2 regions of the Paenibacillus sp. FSL H3-0457 genome follow, and region 1 is predicted to be linked to the other one. Evidence: predicted binding sites of a transcription regulator. Region 1 holds the regulator's gene; the other holds the start of a gene.
What was found. The regulator LexA, encoded in region 1, represses DNA repair genes until DNA is damaged. The targets are predictions, from matches to a motif close to CGAACATATGTTCG.
Positions count from the first base shown of each region.

Region 2: addB (helicase-exonuclease AddAB subunit AddB) is a predicted target of LexA. The motif match lies at 1,365-1,378, and genes of this name have one in related genera.

Region 1 covers NZ_CP150283.1:4,038,352-4,041,569, reverse strand. Annotated here, with positions in the region: gene MHH25_RS17875 (aldehyde dehydrogenase) at 1-1,119, shown strand, start outside; gene lexA (transcriptional repressor LexA) at 1,225-1,851, opposite strand; gene MHH25_RS17865 (LysM peptidoglycan-binding domain-containing protein) at 2,149-2,526, shown strand; gene MHH25_RS17860 (DUF896 domain-containing protein) at 2,622-2,831, shown strand; gene MHH25_RS17855 (hypothetical protein) at 2,957-3,218, shown strand, end outside.
Region 2 covers NZ_CP150283.1:4,807,238-4,810,455, forward strand. Annotated here, with positions in the region: gene addB (helicase-exonuclease AddAB subunit AddB) at 1-1,300, opposite strand, end outside; gene MHH25_RS21355 (class I SAM-dependent rRNA methyltransferase) at 1,500-2,876, opposite strand.

The DNA.
Region 1 (3,218 bases):
TCCGAGATTCGCATTGTTCTGGGTGAACTGGATTTTGCATTAGAACACCTGCAGGAATGGGCTGTACCAAAACAAGTCCCAACCAATTCGGCTATGCCGGATGGGGTGAGCACCATTTACCCTGAACCATACGGAGTGGCTCTTATTATTGCACCTTGGAACTATCCTTTCCAACTGGCCTTTGGTCCACTGATTGGAGCAATTGCAGCCGGTAACTGTGCAGTTATCAAGCCTTCTGAATTAACACCAGCGGTATCTCGTCTGACATATGATCTGATTCAGGAGATCTTCCCTCAGGAGTATATCGCCGTTATGGAAGGGGAAGTTGAAGCCAGTACAGCATTGTTGAAAGAGAAGTTTGATTATATTTTCTTCACAGGAAGCACAGGTGTTGGTCGCATTGTTATGAAGGCAGCTGCGGAGCATTTGACTCCTGTAACCCTGGAGCTAGGGGGCAAGAGTCCTGCTATTGTCCATAACGATGCAGAACTGAAGCTGGTGGCCCAGCGTATTGTTCGTGGTAAGTTCCTGAATGCAGGCCAAACTTGCGTTGCTCCGGATTATTTGCTTGTACATGAACAAGTTCATGACGAATTGATAAATCTGATTGGCGCAGAGATCAAAGATAAATTTGGGGACGATGTGTTACAGAACGCTGATTTCCCGCATATTGTTAACTCGCGTAACTTTGATCGGTTGTCGAAATTCCTAACAGATGGCAAAACGCTGATTGGTGGACGTTCTGTACGAGAGCAGTTGCTCATTGAGCCGACTGTACTTGGAGATGTGAACTGGGAATCAGCTGTCATGCAAGAAGAGATCTTTGGTCCGATTCTTCCTGTATTTACGTACAGTGACCTGAATCCTATGCTAGATGAGATTGTTCGCCGGCCAAAACCATTGGCACTATATCTCTTCACACAGGATGAGCAACTGCAGAATCAGGTTCTGAATCAAGTATCCTTCGGTGGGGGATGTATTAATGACACACTTTCTCATATGACATCACACTACCTTCCGTTTGGTGGTGTAGGAGAGAGCGGCATGGGCTCATATCACGGACAACAGAGCTTTGATGTGTTCTCGCATCACAAAAGTGTTCTGAAACGCAGTGAATAATTAGCCGCTAAAATAACATAAACATGAAAAAAAGAGGTTGTCCTGTTGATCAGGATAACCTCTTTCGTATTTCATTACATCTAGTTTTGTTACTCAAGTTAAATATTAATGAATATCTCGGAAAAGGCCAATGACTTTACCCAGAATACTAACATGTTTCAAACGTAAAGGTTCGAAGGTCGCATTCTCCGGTTGAAGGCGAATATGATCTTTCTCTTTATAGAACGTTTTCACTGTAGCTTCATCGTCTTCAGTCATTGCAACGACGATATCACCGTTATCAGCAGTTTGCTGTTGACGGACAATAACATAATCTCCATTAACGATTCCAGCTTCCACCATACTATCTCCGACTACTGAAAGCATAAACACTTTCTGTTCGCCTACATAATGTGTAGGAAGAGGGAAGTAGTCTTCAATGTTCTCGGTTGCAGTGATTGGAACCCCGGCTGTAACCTTACCAACGACAGGAATACGTGCAACGCTATGAGCAAATTGATGAGAATGCTCAGATTCTTCCTGGCTCAAAAGCTCAATGGCTCTTGGCTTGGTAGGGTCGCGTCGGATCAAACCTTTTTTCTCCAAACGATCCAAATGTCCATGTACTGTTGAGCTGGAAGCCAGTCCAACCGCTTCACCAATTTCCCGTACGGAAGGAGGATACCCCTTCAACCGGACTTCATTTCGTATAAACTCCAGAATAGCCTGCTGCCTGCTGGATATCTTCGACATACCGTATCAACCCCATTTTAGTAACGTTTGGGAAAATTATAACATAGAACCTCCGTTCGTACAAACATAAGTTCTAAATAAAATAGCATTAAATCAGTGTTTTTTAGCTTATAGAACAGAAATTGTCCAAAAGTCAGAGCATAATACTGCAAATGTTTTGCACAAGTACTTGAAATAAGATATTGTTCCTTCTAAAAAAGAAGCGAACAATTGTTCTGAAAATCTATTGAACAAAACAAGTGTTCGTGTTATATTGATTTCAACAGATAGGAACAAACGTTTGGAGGCGGGGATTTAATGAGATATTCTACTTATCAAAGCATTTATGAACCAATGAATTCGGAACTGGTGAAGTCTAACATAGGGAACTACAAGAAGGTTTTAGCGCGTTTCAAGATTTCTTCATGGATGTTAAAGGTAGCCATTACTTCTATGATTATATTTATTGGATGCAGCACCGTTTTAACTGTATTTGCCGGCAATGAGAATGATGTTCTGCCAGGAGGAAAGATAGCTGTTTCACAAGGGGAAACATTATGGAGTATTTCTTTGGAACATAAACCGACGAATATGGATACACGTATTTATATAGAAGCGATTAAGAAAGTGAATCAACTTCATACAACATCCATCCAAGTGGGACAAGTACTAGCTCTACCGCAATTTGCAGAATAAAATGCACATCAATGAGTGTTAGCGCGTGTCAACTTGACAAGCAGCCTTTATAATGGCAAAGTTAATATGACTTTGTATTTTTGGAGGGGACAAGCTTGGATATAGATAGTCTGGTAGCACGCATTAACGAATTGGCTCGTAAGCAAAAGTCCACTGGATTGTCGGAGGAAGAACTTGCTGAACGTGCCGAACTAAGAGAGATTTATTTGAGTAATATTCGCAGCAATTTCAGACAACAACTGGATACCATTGAGATTGTTGATGATGAGAATGACAAAGGCCACCAAGGCAAACTCAAACACTAACGAAACCTAATGATATCATTATGATATTTAGGTTTCTTCCTGTTATTTTGAGTGTGCAATTTATAGGGGGAAATGTTGGTTTGCAATTATGTAAGCCGATACAAAGACACATAAGGGGGATTCTCATGTCGCGTTCGTTCGAGAGAACGGTTAAGAAAAATTCCAAGCAGTTAAATCAGCAACGCAAAAAAAGTGGTCAACCAATCACAGGTACACCAGGTGAAGAAGTCTTTAAGGGACGCAGTCTTTTGTTCCCTATATTTTTGATTGGTCTCGCCTTTTTGTATCTGTTTATGAGCACGTTCCTTGTGCAAGCTCCAATGACAACTTGGGACTGGGTGACCATGCTGCTTTACGTATTTTTGGCAGTCATCTTCATGCTTCGAC
Region 2 (3,218 bases), 770 kb from region 1:
CCAGTACATAATTCTCAAGCTGGTCCATATCTTCACGTGTGATGGAACCATCACGCGGAAGCAGCAGATCCGTTTTGACACAGCGAAATACATCCTCGTAACGCCAGTGGCGCCGAACAATATCCAGTGCGGAACGGATAAACTCAGATAATGGATGATGAAGTTCATTTCTTCTCCGGTCCAGAAAGACGGGTACGTCATAATCCCTGAATAACGGTTCAGCTATATCAGCGTAGGTATCCAACTGCCGGACAAGTACCGCCATGTCCCGATAACGCGCACCTTCGTTTTGTGCCAAGCGCCGCATCTCACGCAGTGCTCCCTCCATCTCAGCTCGTCGGTTCTCCGCTGCAACCAGTCGGATTCCGGAATCAAGGCCTTCACTTTTCCAACGAATTCGCCGGTCGAAACCAGCCTCCAGATGAGCAAGTCCCGGACGATCCTTGTATCTCGGTGGAATCTCCGAATCTAGCACGGTTATATCGCTTGTTACACCCAGTTCGTCAGCCATTCCTTTCAGGCGCGCATAGGCACTTGCCGTAGGATAAAATAGTTCCAGTTCTCCAGGCAGTGCGCCGTGATCATAAGGACGATCCAATGTCAGTGCAATCGTCACGGAAGAGGACTGCAACATCAGCCGACCAATCACACTCATCTCCTGTGGTGTGAATCCCTGAAAACCATCAATCCAGATCTGGGCATCCTGCAGCAATGCACTTTCCGACAAACGATCTGTCAGCTCGGTCAACGTGTCTTCATCATCAATATATAAATTGGTCAGTTCCTGTTCATAGTCACGATATATCAGATTCAAGTCATGCAACTTGTCCTCCAGAATTGGCGAAGTGGATGAGGTATTCCCTCCAGACAGCCCGTCTTCCAGCAATGATGGATCAACTTCATAACGTTTAAATTCACTATATAAGTCATTTAATTCGCCTATAAAACCCAGCTGGCTGCCGGATGCACCAAACAGCTTTAATTCTTCCTTACGGCGCTGGATGACCTTGTAGAGCAGCATCTTTTTGCCTTCGGCTCCGATCGGAATACGAGCAGAACCACCTGCTTCTTGCATTACACGATAGGCTAGACGGCGAAAGCCGAGCACTTCTGCACGCATGGTACCTTTAATTGCTCCAGAAGACACCAATGCCTGCTCTGTTCGAAAAGAACTCTGTTCGGGAACGAGTAAAATCAAAGGTGTGCCTTGCGGCTCCTTTTGAAGCAGGGATGTAATTTCCCGGGTAATCAGCAAGCTTTTTCCGCTGCCTGCCCGGCCAATAACAAAACGAACGGACATGTCTAATCCTCCAAACCACACGTACAAGATTTTAATTCCCAGTATAACATATCTGACTTGGTTCGGAACATACGTTTGCCACTATCCGGTAAAACCGGAGATCATCTCCGTTAACACAGCAAAACAGCAAAAAGCCCGCAGCTATCACACTGTGGACTTTTGACTTGATCTATACTTGATTGGAACGAAAATCATACGATTAATTCTTTTTACTGCGCACTTCGAAAATAGCAAATTTCAGGTAATGTCCTTCATCCACGCCCAAAATTTGTGGGTGATCCTTACCGGCTGCTTTCCAGTCGATCAAACGAAGCACTTTGCCTGCATCTTCCGCTGCATCGGCAATCGTGTCCAAGAAAAGATCAGGACGCATGTGATACGAACAGCTGGCTGTTACCAAATATCCACCCTCATTGACCAGTTTCATTCCTTGCAGATTGATATCTTTATAACCGCGACATGCACCTTTAACTGCTGATTTCGTTTTGGCAAATGCAGGAGGATCAAGGATGACCACATCAAATGTTTTACCGCCAGCTGCAAGCGCTTTGGATGTATCCACTTTCTGTTCGCCTGCACGTGCACGTGAGGTACGTTCATCCAGCCCTTTCACTTGTTCACGCAAGTACTGGAATGCATCAGCAACTACGAATTCAACCCGGTCAGTGAAACCGTTCAGCTCCACATTTGTTCGTGCACTCTCAATGGCATGCTCCGAAATATCAAGACAAGTCACTTTTTTAGCTCCATATTTGCAAGCATTCAACGTAAAGCTGCCCGTGTGTGAGAAACACTCCAGTACAGTGGCACCATCCCAATATGGGAATGTAACTACTTTACCACTTTTATTCACAGGCAAAAGCTGCTCTATGCCATCCTGCTCGGTCGTTTGTAGTGTGATTCCACTCTTGTAGCCCCAACCCTTCATGAGCGGTTCGATGGCTGCACGATTCTCACGTTGGTCGAAGAAGTAACCTGTCTTCTGCCCTTCCACGATATCCACTTTAATGAGTAGTCCATTCTCTGTAACCGTGACATGCCGTGGGCACTCTCCATGCAGCGGACCTTTGGTCTGCTCCAAACCTTCCAGTTCACGAATCGAGACATCACTGCGCTCGTATATACCTTCCGGCTGCATTACTTCAATGAGTGCCTGTACGATGGCTTCACGGCAACGATCCATGCCAAGTGTAAGCAACTGTACAACGAGAATGCTGCCGAATCGGTCAACGATTAATCCTGGCAGAAAATCAGCTTCGCCGTAAACGAGACGATATGCCTCCCCATCCTGGATAAAACGTTCCCGGTGACGCAAGCAATCGCGGAAACGCGCTGCAAAAAACGCCGTATCCATCTGTTCGGACTCCAGCGGTTGATAAGCTACAACCCTTACAGTGATCTGAGATGCAGGATTGTAATAACCTGTCGCCAGATAGCGACCTTGATGATTCAATACATTGACCAAATCTCCCGGTTCCGGGTTTCCGTCAACAGAGGCAATTTCATTGTTAAATATCCATGGATGTGCATGTTCAAGCCGCTTTTTGCGACTGCGTTCGAGTGTAACTGATGGCAAGGTAGATCCACTTCCTTTAATTTAATAGTTCAAAAGATAGGTTTGGTGCGGCGCGCAGGTGGCGTTCCGGGTTCGAATCGATCTTCCGATCGCTGTTGTCTCCAGATTTTTTTGATTCCCTTTTTTAAAGGGAAAATCCGGAGACAAAGGCGCACGCTTCGCTTCTTCAGATTCGATTTCGTCCCCTCCACTACGTTTGCACGAATCACCGTATCTTTGAATTGGGGTGGCACAATTAGGTGGCGCTACGGCGACGAATTGTTCCTCTGATCGCTGTTATCCCCAGATTTTTTTGATTCCCTTTCTTAAAGGGAAAATCCGGGGATAAAGGCGAGCGCTTCG